4 regions of the Streptomyces sp. NPDC058697 genome follow, and region 1 is predicted to be linked to each of the others. Evidence: riboswitches for the same ligand, from Rfam matches in the RefSeq annotation. Region 1 holds a riboswitch; each other region holds the start of a gene.
What was found. Region 1 has a riboswitch for cobalamin ahead of metE (5-methyltetrahydropteroyltriglutamate--homocysteine S-methyltransferase). Riboswitches for the same ligand answer to the same signal wherever they lie in the genome.
Positions count from the first base shown of each region.

Region 2: it holds a riboswitch for cobalamin, as region 1 does, so the genes downstream of both, ACFWXQ_RS21585 (ABC transporter substrate-binding protein) here and metE (5-methyltetrahydropteroyltriglutamate--homocysteine S-methyltransferase) in region 1, are expected to answer to the same signal.
Region 3: it holds a riboswitch for cobalamin, as region 1 does, so the genes downstream of both, ACFWXQ_RS33940 (cobalamin biosynthesis protein) here and metE (5-methyltetrahydropteroyltriglutamate--homocysteine S-methyltransferase) in region 1, are expected to answer to the same signal.
Region 4: it holds a riboswitch for cobalamin, as region 1 does, so the genes downstream of both, ACFWXQ_RS37790 (ribonucleoside-diphosphate reductase subunit alpha) here and metE (5-methyltetrahydropteroyltriglutamate--homocysteine S-methyltransferase) in region 1, are expected to answer to the same signal.

Region 1 covers NZ_JBHXSU010000003.1:674,686-682,155, reverse strand. Annotated here, with positions in the region: gene ACFWXQ_RS10755 (short-chain fatty acyl-CoA regulator family protein) at 1-337, opposite strand, end outside; gene aceA (isocitrate lyase) at 676-1,977, shown strand; gene aceB (malate synthase A) at 2,077-3,684, shown strand; gene ACFWXQ_RS10740 (3-hydroxybutyryl-CoA dehydrogenase) at 3,693-4,577, shown strand; cobalamin riboswitch at 4,588-4,812, shown strand; gene metE (5-methyltetrahydropteroyltriglutamate--homocysteine S-methyltransferase) at 4,976-7,297, shown strand; gene bla (class A beta-lactamase) at 7,404-7,470, opposite strand, start outside.
Region 2 covers NZ_JBHXSU010000008.1:250,244-257,713, reverse strand. Annotated here, with positions in the region: gene ACFWXQ_RS21600 (PQQ-dependent sugar dehydrogenase) at 1-74, opposite strand, end outside; gene ACFWXQ_RS21595 (CoA-binding protein) at 317-724, opposite strand; gene ACFWXQ_RS21590 (TIGR03767 family metallophosphoesterase) at 829-2,739, opposite strand; cobalamin riboswitch at 2,911-3,098, shown strand; gene ACFWXQ_RS21585 (ABC transporter substrate-binding protein) at 3,165-4,199, shown strand; gene ACFWXQ_RS21580 (FecCD family ABC transporter permease) at 4,196-5,209, shown strand; gene ACFWXQ_RS21575 (ABC transporter ATP-binding protein) at 5,209-6,057, shown strand; gene ACFWXQ_RS21570 (hypothetical protein) at 6,166-6,927, shown strand; gene ACFWXQ_RS21565 (SixA phosphatase family protein) at 6,924-7,470, shown strand, end outside.
Region 3 covers NZ_JBHXSU010000019.1:64,057-71,526, reverse strand. Annotated here, with positions in the region: gene cobN (cobaltochelatase subunit CobN) at 1-914, opposite strand, end outside; gene ACFWXQ_RS33945 (cobyric acid synthase) at 911-2,443, opposite strand; gene ACFWXQ_RS33940 (cobalamin biosynthesis protein) at 2,440-3,396, opposite strand; cobalamin riboswitch at 3,494-3,630, opposite strand; gene ACFWXQ_RS33935 (hypothetical protein) at 3,771-3,992, opposite strand; gene ACFWXQ_RS33930 (anion permease) at 4,005-5,246, opposite strand; gene ACFWXQ_RS33925 (lysozyme) at 5,421-6,164, opposite strand; gene ACFWXQ_RS33920 (class II aldolase/adducin family protein) at 6,361-7,071, shown strand.
Region 4 covers NZ_JBHXSU010000025.1:2,254-9,723, reverse strand. Annotated here, with positions in the region: gene ACFWXQ_RS37795 (ribonucleotide-diphosphate reductase subunit beta) at 1-605, opposite strand, end outside; gene ACFWXQ_RS37790 (ribonucleoside-diphosphate reductase subunit alpha) at 605-3,019, opposite strand; cobalamin riboswitch at 3,158-3,329, opposite strand; gene ACFWXQ_RS37785 (GNAT family N-acetyltransferase) at 3,362-3,880, opposite strand; gene ACFWXQ_RS37780 (nucleoside hydrolase) at 3,940-4,929, opposite strand; gene mctP (monocarboxylate uptake permease MctP) at 5,059-6,684, opposite strand; gene ACFWXQ_RS37770 (DUF3311 domain-containing protein) at 6,681-6,941, opposite strand; gene ACFWXQ_RS37765 (YbdD/YjiX family protein) at 7,118-7,330, opposite strand; gene ACFWXQ_RS37760 (carbon starvation CstA family protein) at 7,302-7,470, opposite strand, start outside.

The DNA.
Region 1 (7,470 bases):
GGCCCAGGTCGAGGAGAACCTTGGCGACCGCGGGCATCCGCGAGGCGAGTTCGGCGAGGTCGGACGGGGACACCCGGGCCTCGGCGATCTCGCCCTCCAGCGCCTCCCTCAGATCGGCCAGCAGCCGGCTCGTGTCGCGCTCCGAGAAGAAGCCGGCGTCGACGCCGAAGGCCTCGGTCAGTTTCAGCAGGACCGGCACGGTGAGCGGCCGCGAGTCGTGCTCCATCTGGTTGAGATAGCTGGGCGAGATGGCCAGGGCGCGGGCCAGGTCGGCCTGGCTCATCCGGCGTTCCTCCCGCAGCCTTCGCAGCCGCGCCCCCGCGTAGGTCTTGCTCACCGCACTCCTCCGTCGCCCCGTCCCGGACCGTCCCCGGACCGTCCCCGAACGGTTCCGTCGCCCCGTACCGGACGGTCGCCAGCGTATGCGAAGAACGACCGAACGCACCCTTCGCAAACTTGGCAAACAGAGCCGTGAAGATTCGCAGAAGTTGGCATTCGTCCACCATTGATGGCACTCAGTGCCAGTGCCAGAGTTCCAGTGCAGCCCGCCGGACGGCACTCCACTAGGCAACAGCACGGCGGGCTGCATCTTACTTACAGGCATGCAGTGCCAGGTTCCTCTGCAGCAACCAGGGACCTTGGCAGATCGCGCAACCGAGGAAGACGGTGAAGGCCATGACAGAGGCGAGCACGACGGCGAGGACGACAGCGGCCCAGGCCGAGGAGCTCACGCAGCGCTGGGCCTCGGACCCCCGCTGGCGGGGCATCCAGCGCACCTACGGCGCCGAGGACGTCGTACGACTGTCCGGCAGCGTCCGCGAGGAGCACACCCTGGCCCGGCGCGGTGCCGAACGGCTGTGGCGGCAGCTGCACGAGCAGGACTACATCCACGCACTCGGCGCGCTCACCGGCGGGCAGGCCGTACAGCAGGTGAAGGCCGGGCTCCAGGCCATCTACCTGTCCGGCTGGCAGGTCGCCGCCGACGCCAACCAGGCCGGGCACACCTATCCCGACCAGAGCCTCTACCCCGTCAACTCGGTGCCCCAGGTCGTCCGGCGCATCAACAACGCACTGCTGCGGGCCGACCAGATCGCCACCGCCGAGGGCGGCGACGACCGTACGGACTGGCTCGCGCCGATCGTCGCCGACGCGGAGGCCGGGTTCGGCGGCCCGCTCAACGCCTTCGAACTCACCAAGGCGATGATCGCGGCCGGTGCCGCGGGCATCCACTACGAGGATCAGCTCGCCTCGGAGAAGAAGTGCGGCCACCTCGGCGGCAAGGTTCTCGTGCCGACCTCGCAGCACATCCGCACCCTCAACGCGGCCCGGCTCGCGGCCGACATCGCGGACGTGCCGACCGTCGTCGTCGCCCGGACGGACGCGCTGGCCGCGACCCTGCTCACCAGTGATGTCGACGAGCGGGACGCCGAGTTCGTCACCGGGGAGCGGACGGCGGAGGGTTTCTACCGGGTGCGGGGCGGGATGGCTCCGGTCATCGCCCGTGGTCTCGCCTATGCCCCGTACGCCGATCTGATCTGGGTCGAGACCGGTACGCCGGATCTCGCGCAGGCGCGGGAGTTCGCGGAGGCGATCCATGCCGAGTTCCCTGACCAGATGCTGGCGTACAACTGCTCGCCGTCCTTCAACTGGAAGGCGGCGCTGGATGATGACCAGATCGCCAAGTTCCAGCGGGAGTTGGGGGCGATGGGGTATCGGTTCCAGTTCATCACGCTGGCCGGGTTCCACTCGCTGAACCATGGGATGTTCGATCTCGCTCGTGGTTATGCCGAGCACGGGATGACGGCCTATGTCGACCTTCAGGAGCGGGAGTTCGCCGCGCAGCGGCACGGGTTCACTGCCGTTCGGCATCAGCGGGAGGTTGGGACGGGGTATTTCGACCTGGTGTCCACCGCTGTGAATCCGGCCTCTTCCACGACTGCGTTGTCCGGGTCCACCGAGGAAGAGCAGTTCCACTAGGTCCGGTTGTTGGGTGCGGGTGCGTTGTGGCTGGTCGCGCAGTTCCCCGCGCCCCTTAAGGGGCGCCACCCTCGTTCGCGTGTTCATGAGGAGAACCCGATGTCCATCAGTTCACTGACTCATCACGTCCGCGTCCTCGGTGCTCCCGGCGACCGTCACGACGAGATTCTCACCCCCGCCGCCCTGGACTTCGTCGGGCGGCTTGCCGGTGCCTTTGGCGAGCGGCGGCAGGAGGTCCTGAAGGAGCGCAGGCGGCAGGCGATACGGATCGCGGCCGGTGCTCCGCTCGACTTTCCGATTGCCACCTCTGCCGTTCGCGGGGACAGGTCCTGGCGGGTGGCACCGCCGGCCCCCGGGCTGGAGGACCGACGGGTGGAGATCACCGGGCCGCCCGAGCGCCGTATGGCCGTCAACGCGCTCAACTCCGGTGCGCAGGTGTGGATGGCGGACTTCGAGGACGCCACCGCTCCCACCTGGGACAACGTCATCGGCGGTCAGCTCACCCTGCTGGATGCCATCTCGCGGCGGATCGACTTCAGCACAGCGGAGGGGAGGGAGTACCGGCTCGGTGACCGCCTCGCCACTGTCATGGTGCGTCCGCGTGGCTGGCATCTGCTGGAGGAGCATCTGGAGTTCGGCGGCCGTCCCATACCCGCCTCCCTCGTCGACTTCGGGCTGTACTTCTTCCACTGCGCTCAGCGTCAGATCGACGCCGGGTACGGGCCGTACTTCTATCTGCCGAAGCTGGAGAACCGGTACGAGGCCCGGCTGTGGAACGACGTCTTCGTTCTCGCCCAGGAGTTGCTCGGCATCCCCCGGGGCACGGTCCGTGCCACCGTGCTCATCGAGACGATCACCGCCGCCTTCGAGATGGAGGAGATCCTCTACGAGCTGCGTGAGCACAGCGCCGGCCTCAACGCGGGCCGCTGGGACTACCTGTTCAGCCTGATCAAGACCTTCGGGCACCGCACCGACTTCCTGCTGCCCGACCGGGCGAAGGTGACCATGACCGCGCCGTTCATGCGCGCGTACACCGAGCTGCTGGTGCGCACCTGCCACCGGCGCGGTGCCCATGCCATCGGGGGCATGGCCGCGCAGGTGCCCGGCAGGGACCCGGCCGCGCGTGAGGCGGCTCTGGCCAAGGTCCGCCTCGACAAGGAGCGCGAGGCGGAGGACGGCTTCGACGGCTCCTGGGTGGCCCACCCCGGCCTGGTGCCCGTGTGCCGGGAGGTTTTCGACACCGTACTCGGCGACCGGCCGCACCAGATCGACCGTACCCGCGACGACGTGGAGGTGACCGCCGCGGACCTGCTGTCGGTACGCCGTGTCAGCGGGCCGCCCACGCCGGAAGGCGTGCGTACGAACATCGCGGTCGCCCTGCGCTACTTCGACGCCTGGCTTCGCGGGCAGGGGGCCGTCGCCCTGGACGGGCTGATGGAGGACGCGGCGACCGCCGAGATCACGCGGGTGCAGATCTGGCAGTGGCTGCGGCACCGGGTGGTCGAGAGGGAGACCGTGGAGCGGCTGCTCGACGACGAACTCGCCGCGCTCGGCGCCCAGTACCCCTGGGCGGCCCTCGACGAGGTGCGGGAGCTCTTCGAACGGACCGCGCTGGCAGGCGAGTTGCCGTTGTTCTTCACCCCTGACGCCTACAGCCGTCACCTTGTCCGGCACGCGGAGGCACAGTATCGGGAGGGACGAGCATGAGCGGGGACATCAGCCGGGACATCCGCCGGGTGGGCGTGGTCGGCGGCGGCCGGATGGGCGCCGGGATCGCCGAGGTGTGTGCCAGGGCCGGCCTCGACACCGTCGTGTGCGAGGTGGACGCCATGGCGGCCCGTGCCGCACGGGAGCGGGTGTCGGCCTCCCTCGACCGGGCGGTGCGGCGCGGGAAGCTGGACCGGGACTCGGCGCGGGACGCCCTCGACCGGCTGGCCTTCACCCAGGCCCTCGAAGACCTCGCCGACCGGCAGCTCGTCGTCGAGGCCGTCGTGGAGAACGCGGACGCCAAGACGGAGGTCTTCGCCGCGCTGGACAAGATCGTCGAGGATCCCGGGGCGATCCTCGCGACCAACACCTCGTCCCTCCCGATCATGCGGCTCGGCATGGCGACGAGGCGTGCCGACCGGGTCGTCGGGCTGCACTTCTTCAACCCCGTTCCCGTGCTGCCGCTGGTGGAGATCGTGGCCTCGCTCCACACGGCGCCCGGGACGGTCGGGGCCGTCGAGGACTTCGCCACCCGGGTCCTCGGCAAGACCGTGGTCCACGCGCGGGACCGGGCGGGCTTCGTCGTCAACGCCCTGCTCGTGCCCTATCTGCTGGCCGCGATCCGCATGGCCGAGTCCGGTTTCGCCACCGCCACCGACATCGACGCGGGCATGGAACTCGGCTGCGCCCACCCCATGGGACCGCTCAGGCTGGCGGACCTGATCGGCCTCGACACCGTCGCCTCGATCGCGGAATCCCTCTACGACGAGTTCAGGGAGCCGCTCTACGCCCCTCCCCCGCTGCTCCAGCGGATGGTGGAGGCCGGGCTGCTGGGCCGTAAGACGGGCCGCGGGTTCCACGTGTACGACGCCGTCCGGCAGCCGGGCATTTGACGGCAGGGCCTAAGCTGACCGTGCAGCTGGTTCGCCCCGTCCGCCAGGCGGGATGCGTCGCAAGAGGGAACCCGGTGGGAATCCGGGACTGCCCCGCAGCGGTGAGCGGGAACGACCGCCGTCATACGCACTGGGCCCCGAGAAGCGGGACCTGGGAAGCGACGGCCAGTAGGTGCCCTCCGTACGGAGGGCGTGCCCGCGAGTCCGAAGACCTGCCATCTGCCCGTGCGCGACCGATCGCGTACGGACAATCCCGGTGACCTCGTGGGCGGGTCAGGCGTACATATCCGGCGGACGACCGCGCATGCCGCGCGAGGTGCCTCTGCCGGGTTCGTCACCCCTTCGCGCCCACGTCCCGTCCCGGGATCTCAGGGAGACATCTCGCGAAGGAGAGTTCCGTGACATCGAAGTCCGCAGCCGCGGCGGCACGGGCCACCGTGTACGGCTACCCCCGTCAGGGCAGGGGCCGGGAACTGAAGAAGGCGATCGAGGGGTACTGGAAGGGCCGCGTCGACGCCGACGCCCTCCGGGCCACCGCCGCCGAACTGCGCCGCACCAACTGGCGGCAGCTGGCCGAGGCCGGCATCCACGAAGTGCCGACCGGCGACTTCTCGTACTACGACCATGTCCTGGACACCAGCGTCATGGTCGGCGCGATCCCCGGGCGCCACCGCGCCGCGGTCGAGGCCGACGCGCTCGACGGCTACTTCGCGATGGCCCGCGGCACCCAGGACGTGGCGCCGCTGGAGATGACGAAGTGGTTCGACACCAACTACCACTATCTGGTCCCGGAGTTGGGCCCGGACACCGTCTTCACCGCCGACTCCGCGAAGCAGGTCGCCGAGCTCCACGAAGCCCTCGCGCTCGGCCTCACCGCCCGGCCGGTCCTCGTCGGCCCCGTCACCTATCTCCTGCTCGCCAAGCCCGCGCCCGGTGTGGCCGCGGACTTCGACCCGCTGACCCTGCTCGACCGACTGCTCCCGGTGTACGCCGAGGTCCTCTCCGATCTGCGGGCGGCGGGCGCGGAGTGGGTCCAGCTCGACGAGCCCGCTCTGGTTCAGGACCGCACCCCGGCCGAACTGAACGCCGCCACGCGCGCCTACCGCGACCTCGGCGCACTCACCGACCGTCCGAAGCTGCTGGTCGCCTCCTACTTCGACCGGCTCGGCGACGCCCTGCCGGTGCTGGCCAAGGCCCCGGTCGAGGGCCTCGCGCTCGACTTCACCGAGGCGGCCGCCGCCAACCTGGACGCCCTGGCCGCGGTGGGCGGACTACCCGGCAAGCGCCTGGTCGCGGGCGTGGTCAACGGACGCAATATCTGGGTCAACGACCTCACCAAGTCCCTCGCCACGCTCGGCACCCTGCTGGGACTGGCCGACCGGGTCGACGTGGCCGCGTCCTGCTCACTGCTCCACGTGCCGCTCGACGCCACCGCCGAACGGGACATCGAGCCGCAGATCCTGCGCTGGCTCGCCTTCGCCCGGCAGAAGACGGCCGAGGTCGTCACCCTCGCCAAGGGGCTCGCCCAGGGCACGGGCGCGATCACCGGCGAACTCGCCGCCAACCGGGCCGCCCTGGCATCCCGCGCGAACTCGCCCATCACCCGTGACCCGGCCGTGCGGGCGCGGGTCGGTGCGGTCACGGACGCCGACTCCCGCCGCTCCCAGCCGTACGGCGAACGCGCCGCCGCGCAGCGTGCCCACCTCGGTCTGCCGCTGCTGCCGACCACCACCATCGGCTCCTTCCCGCAGACCGCCGAACTGCGTGTCGCCCGCGCCGATCTGCGGGCCGGGCGCATCGACACGGCCGGCTACGAGGAGCGCATCAAGGCCGAGATCCAGGAGGTGATCTCGTTCCAGGAGAAGGCCGGCCTGGACGTCCTGGTGCACGGCGAGGCCGAACGCAACGACATGGTCCAGTACTTCGCCGAGCAGCTGACGGGGTATCTCGCCACGCAGCACGGCTGGGTGCAGTCCTACGGCACCCGTTACGTCCGTCCGCCGATCCTGGCCGGCGACATCTCCCGCCCCGAGCCGATGACGGTGCGCTGGACGACGTACGCCCAGTCCCTGACCCGGCGCCCCGTCAAGGGCATGCTCACGGGGCCGGTCACCATGCTCGCCTGGTCCTTCGTCCGGGACGACCAGCCGCTCGGCGACACCGCCCGACAGGTCGCCCTCGCCCTGCGCGACGAGGTCAACGACCTTGAGACGGCCGGGACTTCGGTCATCCAGGTCGACGAACCCGCGCTGCGCGAGACCCTGCCGCTGCGGGCCGCCGACCGCCCCGGCTATCTGGCGTGGGCCACCGAGGCGTTCCGCCTCACCACCGCCGGGGTCCGGCCGGACACCCAGGTCCACACCCACATGTGCTACGCCGAGTTCGGTGACATCGTCCAGGCGATCGACGACCTCGACGCGGACGTCATCAGCCTGGAGGCCGCCCGCTCCCACATGCAGGTCGCCCGCGAGCTGGCCGCGCACGGCTATCCGCGCGAGGCCGGGCCCGGTGTCTACGACATCCACTCCCCGCGCGTGCCGAGCACGGACGAGGCGGCGGCCCTGCTGCGCAAGGGACTTGAGGCCATCCCGGCCGAACGGCTCTGGGTCAACCCCGACTGCGGCCTGAAGACCCGCGGCTGGCCCGAGACCCGGGCGTCCCTGGACAACCTGGTCGCGGCCGCGCAGGCGGTACGCGCCGAACTGCCCACCACCGGCTGATCCGACCGATCCGCATGATCCGGTCCGGCTGATCGGTCCGGCTGATCCGATCCGACCGGCCGGGGGCGCCTGTGTCCCCGGCCGTCGCGTCGGAGGCCCTGCCCCGTCAGGTGAGTTCTGCCGCCACCAGCTCGGCCGCCCTGGCGACCAGCGGGTTCTCCGTGGGCCCGTCG
Region 2 (7,470 bases), on a different contig from region 1:
GCCGTGGTCAGGGCGAGGGATGCGACGAGGCAGATGGTGCCGATGAGCGCCGTGCTTCGGGTGCGAACTTTCACCGTGACCCTCCATGAGGCGGGGAATGGGGAAGTCACCCGGCTGCCTTGGGCAGGGTTGTGTGGGGTGTCGCCCGAGCCAGCACGCAACCTGGGTGGGGGGGATCGTGTGCCGCTGGCCACGCATGAGGATACTGGGGCAGGACGGTTTGGCCTAGACCAATAACCCGCCCAACTGCCCCTGTTCCGCAGTCGGTTCACATCCCGCACCCACCGTGCGATGGGGTGTGCGCGGGTCAGGCGCGTCAGCCCAGGCGTGGGATCTCGATCGCCGGGCAGCGGTCCATGACCATGTCGAGGCCGGCCGCGCGGGTGCGCTCGTAGGCGGCCTCGTCGATGACTCCCAGCTGGAACCAGACGGCCTTGGCGCCGATGGCGACCGCCTCGTCGGCCACCGGGCCGGCGAGATCGCTGTTGACGAACACGTCGACGACATCGACCTCGAAGGGGATGTCCTTGAGCGAGGCATACCCCTTCTCGCCATGGACCGTCTCGGCCTTCGGGTGGACCGGGACGATGCGCTTGCCGTAGCGCTGGAGGACGTCCGCCACGCCGTACGCGGCGCGCCGCTCGTTCGACGACAGGCCGACGATCGCCCAGGTGTCGCCGGACTCGCTGAGGATCTTGCGGATCGTTGCCGGGTCGCCGTACACGGTCGGCCTCCTTGGGATGTGTACGCGGGATACGTACAAGGGCTACTGCGCGCGACAACAGCGAGCGCGGCCCGGTGATTCCCCCGCCATCGGCTTCCTCGGGTTCACGCCGAGGCGGTCACCAGCAGTTCCACGTTGCGGTCGCCGGGACCGCCGGCCCAGCCCTCGTGGACGCCCTTCGTCATGCCCGTGGCCAGGTCGGGGGCGTTGTACGACAGCTCCCGGTACAGGGAGGCGAGGCCCACCGCCGACAGGTCGGTGAAGTCCGGGTCGGTTCGGTGCGGGGCGGCGGACTCGACGAGGGTGGCGAACAGGGACACCGTGCCGTCCCCGTTGTCGGCCAGCTCGATCACCCGGGCATGGTGCGGATAGTCCAGGTGGGAGGCGGTGTTGACCTCCCAGAAGGACCGGGCGGGCGTGGCGTGCGCGTGGGGAGTGATCCGGTTGACATGGCTGTGGCCGTTGATCCAGGCCACCACGTTCGGGAAGCGGTGGAGCAGGGCGAGGACCTCCGCACCGTCGTGCCGCGGCTCCTCGGTGCGGGCGGCGTCGGGGCGGCGGGTCATGCTCGGACTGTGGTGGTGGCTGAAGACCAGCACATGGGCGTCGTCGGCCCCGGGGTTGCGTACGAGGCGGCCGTCGGCGTCGTAGGACCGGGAGCTGTGCGCGGCCAGCGTCCGCTCCAGCCAGCGGAGTTGATCGGTGCCCAGCGAGCCCTCGTAGTGGCCGCTGCGGTACGTCGTGTCGATGCTGATGCCGATGACGTTCTCGGCCACCCGGAACGAGTAGTACATCCGGTCGCCGTCGAGGTTGTTCTCCGTGTAGCCGTGGCCGACCGGGCCCGCACCGGCGTGGGCCGGGTCGAGATGCGCGGCCAGGTAGTCGTGCGGGGTGAACAGTCGGCGCCGTTCGTCGGCCGTGACCGTCCGCGCCGAGGCCGTGTGCCTCTTCAGGATCGCCGAGAGCACCTCGCTCTTGGGGTCGTCGCCGGAGTTCAGCGCCTTCGCGTAGGCGGCCGCGTCCGTGGCCGGGACCGACAGCAGCTTGCGGGAGCCGACGGCGAAGTCGCCCAGCGCAGGGGACAGACAGCCGCCGGGAATGTCGTCGTGGTTGCCGACCGTGGAGTACCAGGGGATGTCGAGCCCCGGGCTGGTCACCGGCCGTATCGCGGCGTCGAGGAAGCCGGGGATGCGGGGCAGCCCGCGCCGCTTGTCCAGGTCGCGCAGGGCCGCGTCGTCCGGGTGCCAGTAGAGGGGCAGGCCGGAGTTCTGGACGCCTTCGTACGCCGCCGGATCCCCGGTGTTGGGAGTGATCCTGCCGCCGCTCATCAGCGTGAGGAACCACTCCAGTTCGATCGCGGAGTTGTTGTCGATGTTGTCGCCCGTCGTCATCACGAACGAGGGCACGAGGCCGGTGTACGGGCCCCCGCCGAGCGCGTTCACCTGCTCCACGAGCGCCACCGCCCCCGCCACCGTCAGCGCCTCCTGGGCCCGCCACGCGGCAGGCCTGCGCGACCGCAGGAACTCGGTGCGCAGCGGGTTCTGCACATCGGTGAGGTGGAGGTCGGTGAACTGCACGAAGCACGCGAGCGGTGTGCGCCGGTCCTGGCGGCCGGTGGCGGCAGGCGCGAGCTCTCCGCGTACGACCACGGGCCAGCCGGGGCCGGAGACGAGCCGGCGGTAGGTGTCGGTGTGCGCGCGGCCTCCGAGGCGGGCCGTCGTCTCCAGGGTGGTCGTCGCGTACGGGGCCGCGCGTCGCGGCGCCGGCCGTCGGGTGGCGGCGGCCGGCTGCGGGGCCGCACTCTCCGCCGCGGGCTGCACGGAGGGGGCCGGGCGCTGCCGTGGGAAGACGGCCGCCGCTCCTCCGGTCGCTCCCGCCGCGACGGCGCCGGACGCGAGCAGAAAGCGCCGACGGTTGATCGAGGACGCGGGCGGGGACGGGGATGGGGACGGGGAAGGGGGTGTGGACGAGGGCGGGGGAGTGGGTGCGGTCCCCGCCGTTTCGGTTCCGGTCATGGGGCGGCCCTCCGGTGCCTCCGAGTGACTCAACTAGCGGAACCACTCATTCAGGCCGCGGGGGCAGGGCCCTGGGCAGGGGCGTGGCGTGGCCGTGAACACCGCCGGAACAGGTGGAGCGGCTGCTGGGCCCGTACTGCCTGCCCGTCCGCCGGTCCGTGACACCCGCCGTGATAGCTTGCCGAGGCCAGTCGAACCCATGTACGTGGGTCAGGGAATCCGGTGGGAATCCGGAGCTGACGCGCAGCGGTGAGGGTGACGGGCGTGGCATCGGCCACTGGACCGGTATGACGGTCCGGGAAGGCGCCTCGTCCGGGTGACCCCGAGTCCGAAGACCTGCTGGCGGCCTCCGCGGTCACGCGCCGACGGGGGAGCACCGTACGACCGGGCTCCGCGTTCGAGCCCTCGACGCCTGAGGAACTCCCGTGCCCGTCGCACGTCTTGCCCGTCCCGCTGCCCTCGTCCTGACCGGGGCTCTCCTGCTGACCGGCTGCGGTTCGGGAGATTCGGGAGACTCGTCGTCCGGCACGGACTCCGGGGTCGCCGTCACCCTCGACAACTGTGGACAGACCGTACGCGTCGAGGCGCCGCCCGAGCGGGCCGTCTCCCTCAACCAGGGCACCACCGAGATCATGCTCTCCCTCGGCCTCGCCGACCGGATGGCCGGTACCGCGACCTGGACCGACCCGGTGATGAAGGGCCTGGAGAAGGCGAACGCGAAGGTGGAGCGGATCGCCGACAACAACCCCTCCTTCGAACGGGTCCTGGACGCAGACCCCGACTTCGTCGCCGCCTCGTTCGTGTCGACGCTCGGCAAGGGAGGCGTGGCCACCCGGGACCAGTTCGAGAAGCTCGGCGTGCCCGCCTACGTCTCGCCCTCCGACTGCGTCGGCAAGGACAACGACTCGGGCGGCGACGGCGCGCGGACGAAGGCCCTCGGCATCGACGCCATCTACGGCGAAGTGCGCGACCTGGCCGCGGTGTTCGGCGTCGAGAAGCGGGGCGAACAGCTCGTCGCCGACCTCAAGCAGCGGACGAAGAAGGCCACTTCGGGGATCGACGCCTCCGACGTCACCCTCCTGTACTGGTTCGCCAACTCCGACTCGCCCTACATGGCGGGCTGTTGCGGCGCGCCCGGCGTCATAACCCGGACCCTCGGCGCGAAGAACGTCTTCGACGACACGCACGAGGAGTGGCCCCAGATCAACTGGGAGACCGTCGCCGACCGCGACCCCGACGTGCTCGTCATCGGCGACCTGACGCGCAAGTCGCAGACCGCCGAGTCCGCGAAGAAGAAGATCGAGTTCCTGGAGTCCGACCCGGTCACCAGGAACATGACCGCAGTCAAGAAGAAGCGGTACGTCCTGCTCAGCGGGCAGGCGATGAACCCGACCATCCGCACGGTCGAGGGCGTCGAGCAAGTCGCCTCCGCCCTGCGGGAGTTCGGGCTCACCGGGTGACACGGCCGCGCCTGGGACTGCTCATCGCCGCGGGCGTCGCCCTGCTCCTCGTGTCCGTCGCCGTCGCGATCACCATCGGTCCGGCGGACATCCGGGTCGGTGACGTCTGGTCCGTGGTCGCGTCCCATCTCGGCTGGGGCAGCTCGGAGTTGACGCCGATCAGGGAGGGGATCGTCTGGGAGCTGCGGTTGCCGCGCACGCTCCTGGCTGCCGTTTGCGGGGCCGGACTCGCCGTGTGCGGCGCGGTGATGCAGTCCCTGTTGCGCAACCCGCTCGCCGACCCCTTCGTCCTGGGCGTGTCCTCGGGTGCCTCGACGGGCGCCGTGATCGTGGTCGTCCTCGGTGTCGGCGGGGGCCTGGTCTCGGTCTCCGCGGGCGCGTTCCTCGGCGCGGTGCTGTCGTTCGGGCTCGTGCTGCTGCTCAGCCACACGCTCGGCGGCGCGACGGACCGTGTGGTGCTGAGCGGAGTCGCCGCGATGCAGCTCTTCTCCGCGCTCACCTCCTTCGTCGTGATGACCGCCGCCGACGCCGAGACCACCCGCGGGGTGCTGTTCTGGCTGCTCGGTTCGCTGAGCGGGGTCGGCTGGACCGACGTCTGGGTGTGCTTCGCGGTGCTCGCGGTGACGCTGCTGGTGTGCCTCGGGTACGCGCGCACGCTCGACGCGTTCGCCTTCGGCCAGGACGCCGCCGCGACGCTCGGGGTCTCCGTGGCCCGTACGCGACTGGTGCTGCTGTGTGCCACGGCGTTGCTGACCGCGGCACTCGTCAGTTCGGCGGGTGCGATCGGTTTCGTCGGTCTCGTACTGCCGCATGCGGCAAGGGCGTTGGTGGGGTCCGGGCACGCCCGGCTGCTGCCGGTCACGGCCCTCGCGGGCGCGGTGTTCCTGGTGTGGGTGGACACGCTGGCCCGTACCGTCCTCGATCCCCAGGAGGTGCCGGTGGGCGTGGTGACCTCGCTGATCGGCGTACCGGTGTTCGTGCTGGTGCTGTACCGGACCCGGAGGGCGTGATGACGGCGGAGAACATCAAGAGCACCGGGCATGCGCAGGCCGCAGAGGAGGCCGGGCGCGCGCAGGCGGTATCCGGAGAGGGACTCCGCGCCCACCGCGTCACACGGACCGCCGACGGCCGTGTCATCCTCGACGGCGTCAGCATCACCCCGGCCCCCGGCACCACCGTCGGACTGCTCGGCCCGAACGGCTCCGGCAAGTCCACCCTGCTGCGCCTGCTCGCCGGGGTCCTCGCTCCCGCCTCCGGTGTCGTCACCCTCGACGGCAGCCCCCTCGCCGAACTGGGCCGCCGCGACATCGCCCGCCGTGTCGCCGTGGTCGAGCAACAGGCCGACACCCAGGTCGAGTTGAGCGTGCTGGACGTCGTACGGCTCGGCCGCACACCCCATCGCCGCGCCTGGACCCCCGCGTCCGAGGCGGACGAGCGGGCCGTACGCGACGCGCTGGACCGCACCGGCCTCACGAACCTCGCCCGCCAGTCCTGGCACACCCTCTCCGGCGGCGAGCGGCAGCGCGTGCAGATCGCCCGCGCGCTCGCCCAGGAACCCCGCGAACTGCTCCTCGACGAACCGACCAACCACCTGGACATCCAGCACCAGCTCGACCTGCTGACCCTCGTCACCTCGCTCCCGGTCACCAGCGTCGTCGCCCTGCACGACCTCAACCTCGCGGCGATGTACTGCGATCAGCTCGTCGTCCTGCGCGAGGGACACGTCGTGGCCTGCGGCGGTCCGGGCGACATCCTCACGGAAGAGCTCATCGCCGAGGTGTACGGGGTCCGGGCCGCCGTCACACGGGAGGGCCCCGACGACCGGCCGCACGTGCGCTTCCTGGGCACCGTGAGTTGACCGGCGCACCGGTGAATCGTGCTGGCCACACCGGTGATTCGCGAACACGTGTCCGGAAATGACGTCCGCCTCCCTGCGCCGGACCCCGCACGCGCCTACGCTCACCCCGTGCTGCGTATCACCGACGCCCGAACCGGCGAGCCCACCGACGCCACCCCTGCCCGCCGGGGCCTGACCCGCGTCGAGGCCCATGTGCCGCGCCCCGACACCACGGGCCTGCGCGTGCTCCTGGTCGCCGACGTCCTCGTACGCGCCCTGGAGATCAGCGGGACGCCCGTCTGGACCGTACTGACCGGCACGGAGGGGCGCGCGGAACTCCGGGCCCGGGCCGCGGTGCTCGGCATCCGGCCGTTCGAGGACGAACGGGACAGCGGATCGGGCCTCGGCGAGGCGCAGGTACTGCACGTGTGCGCTCCGGAGGCCGGGTCGGCGGGCGGTGCGGGTGAGGACAGTGAGACGGCGAACGGTCTGCGGGTCGAGGTCGCCCCGGTCGACGCCGCCGGCGGAGTGGCGGACGACGAGGAGCGCGCCTCCGCCCTCCGCCTCGCCCTGCTCGCGTGCCCCCGCCGCGAACCCCTCCGGCTCGACGAGGCAGCCCTCACGGACGCCGAGGACACCCTGAGGCGCTGGCGGGGCGCCGTCGCCACCTGGGCGACCCGGCCGTCCGGCCCCATCCCCGATCCCGTACGCCAACAGCTGCGCGCCGCCTGGGAGGACGACCTGGACGTGCCCGCCGTACTCGCCGTGCTGCGCAAGGTGGAGACGTCGGGGACCGTCCCGGACGGCGCCCGCTTCGAGACGTACGCCTACGCGGACCGGCTCCTCGGGCTCGAACTCACCCGTGACATCGGCCGCGGGACCCCCTCGTGATCGCGCGCGCCGGAACGGGCCCGCTGCGCCGCCTTGTCGTCCTGCGGCACGCCAAGTCGGCCTGGCCGGACGGCGTCCCCGACCACGAGCGGCCGCTCGCCCCGCGCGGGCGCCGCGACGCCCCGGCCGCCGGACGCGTGCTCGCCGACATCGACTGCCTGCCCGACCTGGCGCTCTGCTCCACCGCCGTACGCGCCCGCCAGACCTGGGAGCTGACCGCCGGACAGTGGGGCACACCGCCTCCCGTACGCCACGATCCGCGGCTGTACGCGGCCGACGTTCCCGAGCTGCTCGAAGCGGTGCGCGAAGTGTCCACGCACACCAAGACGTTGGTGCTGGTCGGGCACAACCCCGGTCTGGAGGAGCTGGTGCTGACCCTGGCCGGCGACAGCCTCGACGACGCGCTGGACGACGTACGGACGAAGTTCCCCACGTCGGCGATCGCGGTCCTCGCCTGGCACGGCGACGACTGGGGCTCCCTCGGCCCCGGCACGGCACTGCTCACCGACATGATCGTGCCGCGCGGACGGAAGCCGGGGCAGG
Region 3 (7,470 bases), on a different contig from region 1:
TCGGCGACGTACACCGGAACGTCGTCCGGGCCCTGCTCCTTGAAGGAGAACGGGACCGTGATGAGGCGTCCGTCGAACTCGGGGATCGCGACCTGCATCGCCGCGTCCATGGGGGAGAGGGCGGCGTCGGACCCGGCCCAGGCGGACCGTGACGAGGTGAGGCAGAGCCCTTGCAGGACAGGGACGTTGAGGTCGGCGAGCGCGCCGATGTCCCAGGCCTCCTCGTCACCGCCCGCGGACGCCTGCGAGGCGTGCGTGCCGCCGGCGGCGAGGACCGTGGCGACCAGCGCGTCGGCCTTGCCGAGGATTTCGTAGAGGCCCGTGTCGGCGTCGCGCAGCGAACCGCAGTACACGGCAAGGGCGTTGGCGCCCCGGGCCTCGATCGCGTCGCACAAGGTGTCCACGAAGGCGGTGTTGCCGCTGAGTTGGTGGGCCCGGTAGAAGAGCACGCCCACGGTCGGACGGCCCTCGACGTGCGCGCGCTCGCCGTGGACCCCGAACTCCGGCATCTTCCGCGGCTCTTCGAAGCCCTCGCCCGTCAGCAGCACGGTGTCGGACAGGAAGCGGGCCAGCTCGGTCAGGTTCTCCGGGCCGCCCTCGACGAGATAGCGCAGTGCCTCCGCGACGACACCGGCGGGCACGGACGACTCGGCCATCAGCTCCGCGTCGGGGACGGACTCCCCGCCCAGCAGCACGGTCGGGATGCCGGACGCCTTGAGCGCGGCGAGCCCGTCCTCCCAGGCGCGCTTGCCGCCGAGCAGCCGTACGACGGCGACGTCCGCGCCCCGGACCAGCGCGGGAAGCTCCTCCGCGACATCCACGCGGGTCGGATTGCCGATCCGGTACGCGGCGCCGGCGGCACGCGCCGCCAGCAGATCCGTGTCGGCGGTCGACAACAACAACACTGTGCTCATGCGGGTGCTCCCGGTGGAATGAAGGGCAGTCCTGTCGGCGCGCCGGACTCGATGAGCCGCCACAGCGCGTCCGTGTCCGCGTGTTCCTCGATCAGATCGCCGAGCCGGTCCAGCTGCTCCTCGCGCAGCGACCCGAACGACGTGTCGGCGGCCGGTACGAAGCGGCGCCCCGCGGCGGCCGCCACCTCGCGAAGGAAGGCCCGGCGGAAGCCGTCCGACTCCAGCGAGCCGTGCCAGTGCGTGCCCCAGACCTCGCCGACCCGGCAGCCGTCCAGGAAAGGTTCCCCGCCTGTGACCCGGGCGACCCCGTGATGGATCTCGTACCCCTCGACGGGCTCGCCGAGCGCCACGCCGACCGGCCGGGTCAGGGTCTTCTCCCGTGCGAACCGCACGCGCACGGGGAGGAGTCCGAGCCCGTCCACCTGGCCGGCGTGCGACTCGACGTCGTCGTCGATGTGCTCGCCGAGGATCTGGAAGCCACCGCAGACACCGAGGACGGGACGCCCTTCCGCGGCCCTTCTGGCGAGGGCGTCCGCGAGGCCGCGCTCGCGCAGCCACTCCAGGGCCCTGACCGTGCCGCGGGTGCCGGGCACGATGACCAGGTCGGCGTCGACGAGTTCCTCCGCCCGGTCCACGAACCGCACGACGACGCCCGGTTCGGCGGCCAGCGCGTCTACGTCCGTGAAGTTGGACATCAGCGGGACCGCGCAGACGGCGACTCGCAGGATGTCCTCGCCGACGGGGGAGGAGACCTCGGACTCGCGGACCGAGCCCCTCAGCGAGACCCGGAGCCCGTCCTCCTCGTCGATGCCGAGACCGTGCTGGAAGGGCAGGACCCCGTACGTACGACGCCCGGTGAGGTTGTTGAGCATGTCGAGACCGGGCTCCAGCAGGGACACGTCCCCGCGGAACTTGTTGACGAGGAACCCGGCGACGAACTCCTGGTCCTCGGGCGAGAGCAGCGCCACGGTCCCGAAGAAGGAGGCGAAGACACCCCCGCGGTCGATGTCGCCGACGACGAGCACGGGCAGCCGCGCGTTGCGCGCGATGCCCATGTTCACGATGTCCGTCCGCCGCAGATTGATCTCGGCGGGACTGCCCGCCCCCTCACAGATCACCGCGTCATACGTGCCCCGCAACTCGGCGAGGCACTCCAGGACCGTCCCGAGGAGCTGTTCCTGACGCCCGCCGTGATAGCCGCGGGCACTCATCTCCCCGACAGGTTTGCCCATGAGGACGACCTGACTGCTCCGGTCGCTGCCCGGCTTGAGCAGTACGGGATTCATGAGCGCGGTGGGCTCCACGCGCGCGGCCTGCGCCTGCATGGCCTGCGCCCGCCCGATCTCGGCGCCCTCCCGCGTGACGAACGAGTTGAGCGACATGTTCTGCGCCTTGAAAGGTGCGACTTTGACGCCCTGCCGCACCAGCCACCGGCAGATCCCGGCGGTGACGACGCTCTTGCCGGCGTCGGAGGTGGTACCGGCGACGAGCAGCCCGCCACCCGTTCCCCCGCTCGTTCCCCGGCTCATGAGGTACGCCCCTTCGAGCGAAGGCCGTTGACGAGCAGCCGTCCGGCGACACTCACGCCGAGCGCGAGCCAGCCCACGCGCCGCGAGAGCCGCACGGCCCGCTCGATGTCCCCGACCTCCACGGCCCGCCCCTCACCATTGAGTACGGGCCGGTGCTCGACCCGTCCCGCGTACGAGAGCGTCCCGCCCAGCCGCACGCCGAGCGCCCCCGCGAACGAGGCCTCGACGGGCCCGGCGTTGGGGCTCGGATGCTTGACGGCATCCGCACGCCAGGCGCGTACGGCCCCGCGCGGATCACTTCCCGCGGCGGCGGCGAGGACGGCGGTCAGCCGCGCCCCCGGCCACCCCGCGACGTCGTCGAGCCGCGCGGAAGCCCACCCGTACCGCCGGTACTTGGCGGACCTGTGCCCGACCATCGCGTCGAGCGTGTTCACGGCACGGAATCCGACCAGCCCCGGCACACCGGCCGCGGCACCCCACACGAGGGCGCCCACCACGGCGTCGGAGGTGTTCTCGGCGACGGACTCCACGACGGCCCGGGCGATCCCGTCGGCGTCCAGCGCTTGCGGATCCCGCCCGCAGAGATGAGGCAGCCGCTCCCGGGCCACCTCGATGTCCCCGGCGGCGAGCGCCCCGCCGATGGCCCGGGCCTCCCGCCCGAGCGAGGTCCCGCCGACAACGGACCAGGTGGCGGCGGCGGTCAGGGCGACGGACGCGGCACGAGAGGGACGTACGGAACGCCCGGCGAGCGCGGCGAGCGAGGTGGCGCCACCCACACACACGGCGGTGTGCAGCGCGCCCCACCCCCGGTGGTCCCGCCACAGCACCCGCTCCACGGCTCCCGCGGCCCGTCCGAACGCGGCGACCGGATGCCCCCGGCGGGGATCGCCGAGCAGCAGGTCACCGAGAAGGCCGGCGGCGGCGCCGTACGCGAAGACGCGATCGGCACGCATCGGTTCAGCCGACCGTCAGATCGGGCACAACCGTCGCTGGAAAGGCACTTGGGCAGCCGGGCATGGCGATTTGTCCTCACTCAGGGTGTCCGCGCCCTGGTTCGACGAGACCGACGGCGAGAGTTCCTGGCTCCCGGGGTATCGATTCCCCGGTAACAGTGGCGGGACCGCGCCGGATTCGCACCGGCTTCCTCTCCTGCCGCCGTACATGGCTCCGGCAGTCCACCACGCCCACGAACACCCGTCAACTTGCTGTTGACCTGCGACGGGAGAGTGTGCTGAGGCCCACATCGCCGCTCACGCGGACACGACTGCGCCCCGCCGACCGAGGGGTCGACGGGGCGCAGTCGTGCGTGACGGAGGTGCCGTACGCGTCAGGCGACGATCAGAGAGATGCCGTACGCCACCGCTGCCGCGCACGCGGCGAAGCAGGCGTACGCGCCGGTGACCGCGAGGGTCGCGGTGCCGCCCTGGGCGGAGGCCGACTCGCGCTTGGAGAGGCCGACGATGCCGAGGGTGAAGAGGCCCACGAGGGCGACGGTGACGATGAGGCTGACTCCGAAGACGGAGCCGAGGGCTGCCCAGTCGATCTTCATGCTGTGGGTTCCTTACACCGTGGCCGTACGGACGGGCTCGGTGGCGTCCGGGCCCGGGATGGTGGTCTTGAGGTCGTCGGCCGCGGCGACCGTGCCCGTCGGCGGCGGGGTGACGGCGGCGATGGCGGTGGTCACGACGCCCGCGGGCTCGCCGCTGACGTCGTTCACGTTGTCGACGGTGACGGGCTGGCGGCGGGAGAGCGTCCAGATGACCGCCGAGCCCGCGATCAGCAGCGCGCCGGTGAGGACGATGCCCCAGGTGCCCTGCTTGGTGAGGAACTCGGCGCCCGCGCCGACCAGTCCGGCGGCGGGGAGCGTGAGGCCCCAGGCGACGAACATCCGGGTCGCGGTCGACCAGCGGACGACGCCGCCCTTGCGGCCGAGGCCTGAACCCATCACGGCGCCGGAACAGGACTGGGTGGTGGAGAGCGAGAAGCCGAGGTGCGAGGAGGCCAGGATGACCGTCGCGGCGCTGGTCTGGGCGGCGAAGCCCTGCGGCGGCGCGAGGTCGGTGAGGCCCTTGCCCATGGTGCGGATGATGCGCCAGCCGCCCAGGTAGGTGCCGAGCGCGATGGCGATACCGGCCGAGACGATGACCCACATGGGGGGATTCGACCCGGGCGCGAGCACACCGCCGGTGACCAGGGCGAGCGTGATGATGCCCATGGTCTTCTGCGCGTCGTTCGTGCCGTGGGCCAGCGAGACCAGGCCCGCGGAGGTGATCTGACCCGCGCGGTAGCCCTTGGAGGTCGCCTGCTCACCGGCCTTGTCGCTGATGCGGTACGTCAGCCGGGTGGCGAGCATCGCGGCGAGTCCGGCCACCAGCGGCGCGGCGATCGCGGGGAGCAGGACCTTGGTGACGACGGTCGAACCGTTCACCGACGACCAGCCGGCCGACATGACCGCGGCACCGATCAGGCCGCCGAACAGTGCGTGGGAGGAACTGGAGGGCAGACCCAGGAGCCAGGTCAGCAGATTCCACAGAATGGCGCCGACGAGCGCCGCGAAGATCACTTCGGTGCGGATGCCCTCTTCGTTGATGATGCCGCCGGAGATCGTCTTGGCGACCTCCACGGAGAGGAACGCACCGACGAGGTTCAGCACGGCGGACATGGCCACCGCCGTCTTGGGCTTCAGGGCACCTGTCGAGATGGTCGTCGCCATCGCGTTGGCCGTGTCGTGGAAACCGTTCGTGAAATCGAACACGAGAGCGGTAACGATCACGATTCCGAGTAGGAGCGTGATGTGTTCCATTTACCCAGGCTTCTCTTGGATGTCAGTGGCACGGGGACCGTAGGTAACCTGGATGAACGGAAGATGAACTGAGATGGGCTTCAGGGTGTCTCAATAGAGGTGCCGCCACTCCATTTGTGTCGGAGCGGCGGCAAGAGGTCTCGAACAGAGGCGGAATTCAGGGGTCCGCTACCCCTACTGTCCCCTCGCGAACGCCCTGAGCTGGTTCAGGGATCCGTTGAAGAGATTCTGGTCACCCGGCAGGCTCCCGCCGTTGTCGTACTGCCAGAAGGTCCAGAAGTTCCAGCCGGACGGCAGTGACCCCGCCGTCGAGCTGTAGCGGGCCAGCCACAGCGGATGGTTCGCGGCGAACGCGGCGCTGTTGCCCGTGCACATCTTCCACCAGTTGTAGTTGGTGTAGATCACCGGCCGCCGGCCCGTCTGCCGCTTCACCTCGTTGCTGAAGGCCTTGATCCAGCTCACCATCTTGCTCTTGCTCAGGCCGTAGCACTTCTTCTTGCCGTACGGGTTGTACTCGATGTCCAGCGCGGGCGGCAGCGTCCAGCCGTCCGCGCGCCAGCCGCCGCCGTTGCGCACGAAGTACGCGGCCTGTGCCGTCCCCGAGGACTTGTGCGGCAGCGCGAAGTGGTACGCCCCGCGGATGATGCCCGCGCCGCGTGCCCCGTTGTACTGCTGGTTGTAGTACGGATTGCGGTACGTGTGCGATTCGGTGGCCTTCACATAGACGAACTTGGCGCCTTTGCTCTTCGCGCTCGACCAGTTGACGTTCTTCTGGTGCGAGGACACGTCGTGGCCCTTGGGCTTGGCGGCCGCCGAGGCCGGCACCTCCGCGAGAGCGGTGCCGCCGAGCGCCAGCGTCGCCACGGAGGCGGCGACGAACCGGGCGCGCTGAAGGGACGGTTTGCGATCACGAGCCATGTTTCCCCCCGGAATGGCGACGTGCACGAAAAATCTCCCAGAGGCTACTGGAAGATCCTTGGAAGCCCGTCGCATGCCGGTCATTCGCTCCCGGCAGGCGATTCATGCCCTTGTGCGACCTTTCGGATGCGCCGGTTCAGCCCTAAAGTGCCCCGCCCGCCCCGGGGTTGAGCTGCGCGGCTGGCAGGATCGCCGCATGGCTGAGCAGCGGCGGGACACGGGAGACGGACGGGACGCGGGGGAGCGGGACGCGCCCCCGGCGCGGGAGGCGCTGGAACGGGCATGGGACGACATCGTGGCGACGGCCCGCCGGACGGCGGACGAGGGTCTGGTCGTCGGCACCTCGGGCAACGTCTCGGTACGCGTGGGCGACACCGTCCTGGTCACGCCGAGCGGAGTCCCGTACGACCGGCTGGCCCCCGAGGACCTCTGCGGGGTCTCCCTCGGCGGCCGGCAGGTGCTCGGTTCGCTCGTTCCGACAAGCGAACTGCCCATGCATCTGGCGGTCTACCGCGTCACGGACGCGCGGGCGATCGTCCACACCCACGCGGTGCACGCCACGGCCGTCTCGACCCTCGTCGCGGAGCTGCCGCTCATCCACTACATGGCCGCCGCGCTCGGCGGTCCCGTCCGCGTGGCCCCCTACGCCACCTACGGCACGGAAAAGTTGGCCGAGAACATGCTCCGGGCCCTCCGGGACCGCACCGCCTGTCTCCTTCAGAACCACGGCACCCTCACATACGGAGCCACTCTCCTCCAGGCCTACGACCGCACGGCCCAACTGGAGTGGATGTGCCGCCTCTGGCTGACCGCCTCGTCCCTCCCCGGCCACACACCGACGCTGCTGACCCGCGAGCAGGTGACGGAGGTGGCGGAACGCCTTGAGGGGTACGGCCAGGGACGGTGACGGGGGCACGCCCACGGGGGGTGGGCGTGGGGGGCGTGCGTGGGGGTGGGTGTGTGTGTGTGTGTGTGTGGCGTGCGTGGGGGGCGTGGGGGTGGCTGGGCGTCGGCGGGGCCGAGGTCGGGGCGGTGACGCTGGCTGGGCGGGGAGGGGCGCTGATGGGGCGGGGCGGTGACGGGCTTGGCGGTGGCGGTGGCGGTGGCGGTGATGGGGCTTGGCGTTGGCGGGGCTGGGGTGCTGCCTGGGCGTGGCCGCCGGCCCTGACCGGGTGGGCTGCCGTGCCTGATGTCCGCCGCAACGGCGCGCAGCCGACGCCACCATCCCGGCGGTGCCGATCTCGCCGATCCGGCGGATCCCATCGATCCCACCGATCCCACCGAACCGTGGTGATCCCACCGAACC
Region 4 (7,470 bases), on a different contig from region 1:
AACCAGTAGACGTACGCGAAGGCACCGTAGAAGAACAGCCCCTCGATGCACGCGGCGAAGCAGATGAGGTTCAGCAGGAAGCGGCGGCGGTCGGCCTTCGTCTCCAGCCGGTCCAGCTTCTCGACCTCGTTGATCCACCTGAAGCAGAACTCGGCCTTCTCGCGGATGGACGGGATGGACTCCACCGCGTCGAAGGCCGCGGCCCTGTCCTCCGGGTCCGGCAGATACGTGTCGAGCAGCGTCAGATAGAACTGGACGTGCACGGCCTCCTCGAAGAGCTGACGGCTCAAGTACAGCCGCGCCTCGGGGGAGTTGATGTGCTTGTAGAGCGTCAGCACCAGGTTGTTCGACACGATCGAGTCGCCCGTCGCGAAGAACGCGACCAGCCGGCCGATCATGTGCTGCTCGCCCGGTGACAGCTTCGCCAGATCGGTGACGTCCGAGTGGAGGTCGACCTCCTCGACGGTCCAGGTGTTCTTGATCGCGTCCCGGTAGCGCTCGTAGAAGTCCGGGTAGCGCATCGGACGCAGGGTCAGCTCGAAGCCCGGGTCGAGCAGGTTTTTATTGAGCACAGCCTTGACGGTCTTGTCGGGAGCGGTGGTCATTACTGGCAGGCCTCGCAGGACTCGGGGTTCTCAAGGGAGCAGGCGACGGCGTCCTCGTCGGGAGTCGCGGGAGTCGCCTGTACGGGGATGGGGGCGGCCGCGGCCGTGGAGGAACCCGCGGCACGGGCGATGCGCGTCGCCGGGCGCGAGCGCAGGTAGTACGTCGTCTTCAGCCCCGACTTCCAGGCGTACGCGTACATCGAGGAGAGCTTGCCGATGGTCGGCGTCTCCAGGAACAGGTTCAGCGACTGGGACTGGTCCAGGAACGGCGTCCGGGCCGCCGCCATGTCGATCAGGTCGCGCTGCGGGATCTCCCACGCCGTGCGGTACAGATCGCGCACGTCCTGCGGCACCCAGGCGAAGCCCTGCACCGAGCCGTTGGACTCGCGCAGCGCCTCCCTGGTCTGCGCGTCCCACACGCCGAGCTTCTTCAGCTCCGCCACCAGGTAGGCGTTGACCTGGAGGAACTCGCCGGAGAGCGTCTCGCGCTTGAACAGGTTGGAGACCTGCGGCTCGATGCACTCGTAGACGCCCGCGATGGACGCGATCGTCGCGGTGGGCGCGATCGCGAGCAGCAGCGAGTTGCGCATGCCGACCGAGGTGATCCGCTCCCGCAGCGCGGCCCAGCGCTCCGGCCAGTTCAGCTCCACGTCGTAGTGGTCGGGGTGCAGCACGCCCTGTGCCGTACGGGTCTTCTCCCAGGCGGGCAGCGGGCCGTTGCGCTCGGCGAGGTCGGCGGACGCCTCGTACGCGGCGAGCATGACGCGCTCGGCGATCCGGGTGGAGAGCGCCTTGGCCTCGGCGGAGTCGAAGGGCAGCCGCAGCTTGAAGAAGACGTCCTGCAGACCCATCGCGCCCAGGCCCACCGGCCGCCACTTGGCGTTGGAACGGCCCGCCTGCTCGGTCGGGTAGAAGTTGATGTCGACGACCCGGTCGAGGAAGGTGACGGCGGTACGGACGGTCGCGTCCAGCCGCTCCCAGTCGATGTCACCTGTCGTTGTGTCGACAAAGGCACCCAGGTTCACCGAACCGAGGTTGCAGACCGCCGTCTCCCCGTCGTCCGTGACCTCCAGGATCTCCGTGCAGAGGTTGGAGGAGTGGACCGTGTGGCCGGGCAGCGCGGTCTGGTTGGCCGTGCGGTTGGCGGCGTCCTTGAAGGTCATCCAGCCGTTGCCGGTCTGCGCGAGGGTGCGCATCATGCGGCCGTACAGATCGCGGGCCGGGATCGTCTTCTTGGCGAGGCCCCGGTCCTCCGCCTTGCGGTAGGCGGCGTCGAACTCCTCGCCCCACAGGTCGACCAGCTCGGGCACGTCGGAGGGCGAGAACAGCGACCACACGCGGTCCTCGTTGACCCGGCGCATGAACTCGTCCGGGATCCAGTGCGCGAGATTCAGGTTGTGCGTACGCCGGGCGTCCTCACCGGTGTTGTCGCGCAGCTCCAGGAACTCCTCGATGTCGGAGTGCCAGGTCTCCAGGTAGACCGCGGCCGCGCCCTTGCGCCGGCCGCCCTGGTTCACGGCGGCCACCGAGGCGTCGAGCGTCTTCAGGAACGGGACGATGCCGTTGGAGTGCCCGTTCGTCCCGCGGATCAGGGAACCGCGCGAGCGGACACGGGAGTACGCGATACCGATGCCGCCCGCGTGCTTCGAGAGCCGGGCGACCTGGTGGTAGCGGTCGTAGATGGAGTCCAGCTCGTCCAGCGGGGAGTCGAGGAGGTAGCAGGACGACATCTGCGGGTGCCGCGTACCGGAGTTGAAGAGCGTGGGGGAGGACGGCAGGTAGTCGAGGCGGCTCATCAGCCGGTACAGCGCGGCCACTTCGTCGACGGACCTGGTCGAGTCGTCCTCGGCGAGGCCGGCGGCGACACGCAGCATGAAGTGCTGGGGAGTCTCGATGACGGACCGCGTGATCGGGTGCCGCAGCAGATACCGGCTGTGCAGCGTGCGCAGGCCGAAGTAGCCGAAGCGGTCGTCACCTTCGAGGTCGATCAGCGCGTCCAGACGGGCCGCGTGGGTCCGTACGAACTCGGCGGTGCGGTCGGCGATCAGGCCCTCGCGGTGGCCGACCGCGACGGACTCGGAGAAGGACCTGACCCCCTGCGAGGCGGCCTCCTCGGCGATGCCGATCGTCAGCAGACGGGCGGCCAGCTTCGAGTACACGGGGTCCTCGGAGATGAGGCCCGCGGCCGACTCCGTGGCCAGCTCGCGCAGCTCCGCGGTGATCCCGTCGGCCCCGACGGAGGACCGGCCGCGCAGCGCGGCGGCGGCGACCCTGCCGGGATCGGCGTCGGGAAGGTCGGCGGTGAGGTCGGTCAGGGTCCGCAGCAACACGGTTCCCGGTCCGTCGGCCTCGGCCCTGTCCTGCTGGTACTGGGGCGCTTTCGCTGAGACCGGATCGGCTGGCGCGATGGTCACGTGGGGCTCTCCCTCGCTCGGCACGGGGCCTGCGGGGAGAGGGGTTCGGGGCACACGGGGGTACACGCTCTGCGCAGCGGTACGCCGCGTCCACCGGCCCACTCCGCGAGGCCCGGACGTCATGGCACCCGGGCCGGGTGGCCTGGGCACGCTGTCGGCAGGTCCTCGGACTGACCAGGCGCACGGCTCTCCTCTGGGGACAGACATGCACAAGTACACCGTTGCGGGACAGTTCCGGATTCGCACCGGATTCCCCTGCGGCGACAGCGAGCATGAGCATACATCTTGTGCCGGGCTCGGGAAGCACCCCCACATCTTGTGTCGTGTCGGCTTCGGAGGGTGTCAGAGTGTCAATTCGTAGGTGAGCAGCATGATGTCGTCGAGGTCCGGGACCGGGTTCCAGTCGCGGTCGGGGGCGCGGGTGAAGCCGAGGCGTCCGTAGATGCGATGGGCGCTGTGCATGGTGCGCTGGGTGGACAGCACGACGCGTATGCAGCCGTCCGTGGCCCGGGCGCGGTCGACGCAGGCACGCACGAGGGCCTCGCCCGCCCCGTGCCCGCGGGCCTCCTTCGCGACCGCCAGCATCCGTATCTCTGCCTCGCCCTCGCGCGCGATGTCTGCCATCGGCCCGCCGGACGGGACGAAGGTCACGCCGCCGACGACCCGCTCGCCCGCGCCCGCCCCCACCACGGCCACCAGTACGTCGGCCGCGGCGGCCCGCTTCGCCACGTCCCGCAGCTCGCCCAGATACTCGTCGCTCTCCCCGAAGTCGAGCAGCCCGTCGCCGAGATAGGCCTGCGCGGTGATCTCGCCCACAGCCTCGTACTCCTCGGGCCTCGCCCGCCTGATCACGATGGTCATGCTTGGCAGTGTGCCCGAGGGGTACGACAGAGGTCGCCGAGTTTTTCCCAGGGGCGGGCTCAGCCCACGGCCGGCCACTGCGGGAGGGTCGTGACGAAGTCCTTCGTGAAGTCGCGGGGGCCCGGGCCGAGGGCCACGCGGCCCGTGAGGCGGGTGCGGGCCGTCAGGGCGGGCGACTCGGTGTAGTAGTTCCGCTGGGCGGCCGAGGGGACGAACACGGTCTGGCCGCGGGTGAGTTCGCTGGAGCACTCGACGACGACGGCTCCCTCCGCGAGCGTCACGAACGACTCGTCCGCGCACACGCCCACGGCGAGCGGGTCGTGCAGCGGGCAGGAGTCGCCTCCGCCGTGGCGGCGGTAGGAGTCGGTGTAGACCCGCAGCAGCCGGGCGGCGAGCGCCGCGCCCGTCCCCGCCGCCTCCAGCGCGGCGAGGTCGGCGGGGCCGAAGAGCCAGCGGTGCGAGGCGTCCAGGTCGACCATGGTGAACGGGATGCCGGAGGAGAGCACCACCTCGGCGGCGTCCGGGTCCGCCCACATGTTGAACTCGGCGACCGGGGTGATGTTTCCGGGCACCTGCGCGTTGCCGCCCATGAACACGAACTTCTTCACGCGGCGGGCGAAGGCCGGGTCCTCCAGGAGCGCGATGGCCACGTTGGTGAGCGGGCCGGTGGCGCACACGGTCAGCTCGCCCTCGTGCTCCCGGGAGAGCCGCAGCAGCGCCTGTGCGGAGGACTCCGTCAGGTGCCCGGCGGTCGAGTCGGGGAGCGTCTCCTGGCCGAGGCCCCCGGGGCCGTGGAAGTGACCTGCGGCCATGTACGGGAGGCGGGTGAGCGGACGGGCCGCTCCGCGGTGGACCGGGACGTCCGTGTCGATACGGAGGGCTCTCGCCAGGGCGCGGGCGTTGCGGTAGGTCTGCTCGGCGGGGAGGTTGCCGCCCACGGAGGTGTAGGCCCTGAGGTCCCACCTGCCTGTGCCGAGCAGGTACTGGAGGGCCACGGCGTCGTCTATGCCGGGGTCACTGTCGAGGACGATCGGCGAGCTCGCGGTCACGCGGACCAGCGTAACCGTGGACTGCGGTGTGGCCAGGGGGCGTTGTCGGGTGCGGGCCCGGTGGGGGCTTGTCGCGCAGTTCCCCGCGCCCCTAGGTACCTAGGGGCGCGGGGAACTGCGCAGCGGGGGTTAGTGGTTGGCCCCCGCGGTGGCCGGCGGCAGCTCGACCTGGACACCCTTGTCGCCCGCGTCCGCCGTGTAGTCCTCGGGGGACGTCTCGTCGATGCCCTCGGGCGCCTTGGCGGCCTTCAGGACGAAGGTCAGGACGACCGTCACGACCACGTTCAGGACGAACGCCGTCAGACCGATGTACCCGATCTCCCCGATCCCGGGAATCTCCTCCGAGGAACCACCGAAGTGCTTCTGGGTCGGCGAGGCGACTCCGTACGCCGCGACCGTCCCGTACAGCATCCCGACCGCCCACCCGGCGAGCAGCGCCCACCGGTGGAACCACCGGGTGAACAACCCGCCGACCAGCGCCGGGAAGGTCTGCAGGATCCAGATCCCGCCCAGCAGCTGGAAGTTGATGGCCACCGTCTTGTCCATGGTCAGGACGAAGACCAGCGCACCCACCTTCACGAGCAGCGAGACCAGCTTGGAGACCTTGGTCTCCTGGGCCGGCGTCGCGTCGGGCCGGATGAAGTCCTTGTAGATGTTGCGGGTGAAGAGGTTCGCCGCCGCGATGGACATGATCGCGGCCGGCACGAGCGCACCGATGCCGATCGCCGCGAAGGCGACCCCCGCGAACCATGCAGGGAACATGTCCTCGAAGAGCTGCGGGATCGCCAACTGCCCGTTGCTGACCTTGACTCCGGCCGCGATCGCCATGAACCCGAGCAGCGCGAGCAGGCCCAGCATCAGCGAGTACAGCGGCAGGATCGTGGTGTTGCGCCGGATCACCTCACGGCTGCGGGACGACAGCGTGGCCGTGATCGAGTGCGGGTACATGAACAGGGCCAGGGCGGAGCCCAACGCCAGCGTGGCGTAGGTCCATTGGCCCGCCTCGCCCGGTGCCAGCGCACCGCGTGGCGCGCCCGTCGCCGGGTTGGTCTGGCTGTACGCCTCGCCCGCCTTGGCGAAGATCTCGTCGAAGCCGCCCAGCTTGATCGGGATGTAGATGATCGCCACCGCGATGACGATGTAGATCAGCGTGTCCTTCACGAACGCGATCAGGGCGGGCGCGCGCAGACCGGACGAGTACGTGTACGCGGCCAGCACGCCGAAGGCGATGAGCAGGGGCAGGTCCTTGACGAACCAGTTGGTGTCCTCGCCGCCGCCGACGCCCATCACGTCCAGGACGGCCTGGATACCGACCAGTTGGAGCGCGATGTACGGCATCGTCGCGAGGATGCCCGTCACTGCGACGGCCAGCGACAGGCCCTTCGAGCCGAAGCGTCCGCGCACGAAGTCCGACGTCGTCACGTACCCGTGCTTGTGCGAGACCGACCACAGGCGGGGCAGGAACGTGAAGATCAGCGGGTAGACGAGGATCGTGTACGGCACGGCGAAGAAGCCGGCCGCGCCCGCCGCGTAGATCGCCGCCGGGACCGCCACGAACGTATACGCCGTGTAGAGGTCGCCGCCGAGCAGGAACCAGGTGACCCAGGTGCCGAACGACCGTCCGCCCAGGCCCCATTCGTCGAGGCTCTCGGTCTCGGCCCGGCGCCAGCGCGCGGCCAGGAAGCCCATGACCGTGACGGCCACGAAGAAGAAGATGAAGACGGCGAGTGCCACGCCGTTCACGCCGTCGTTCATGCGGACGCGCCCTCCTTCTGGGACTTGCGGGCGCGCTGGTCACGGTTCCACAGCTGGTACGCGATCATCGTGAGCGCGGTCGAGATGAACACCCACAGCATCTGGTACCAGTAGAAGAACGGGATGCCGATGAAGGCCGGGTCGACCTTCGCGTACGAGCCGACCCAGAGCATCGCCACGAACGGCGCGATCAGGCAGACGGCGATCACCACGCGGACCGGTGTGACGACAGGCGGTGTCACGGCCGGCGGGGTCACCGCCGGCGGTTTCCCTTCGGGCGCTCTTGGCGCATCCGGCGCTTCAGACATACGGCGGCTCCGTCCCCTCAGTGATCACCTGTGCAACGCGCAGGAAATCTAAGGGACGGTTCCGCTTTATGGAACCCCTGTCCGCATAACGGATACGGCGCTCCGCTCACTGCTGCCGACCGGGCTCAGCAGCAGCGGAAGCCCTGCCGGGGATCCTCCTCCTGACGGTCCGTGCGCATCCGCTCGAACTCCCGCCGCGACGGCACGGCCGCGTCCGGGTGCCCCTTGCGCACATGCGCGACATAGCGGTCGTACGCCGATTCGTCGGTGAGCTCCCGTACGTACCAGCGCACGCCCCTGACCGCCCGGCTAGCCGCCCGGTGCAGCGCCGACTGCATCGCGTTCCTCCTCCTTCTCCTCCTTGGTCGGGAACAGCCCGGCCGGGGCGACGATCTTCGACTCGACGTACGGCGACTCGCTCAGCGTGGAGAGCGCGGGACGGCGTATGTGCCGGATGCACACCCTTGTGGCGTCCGCG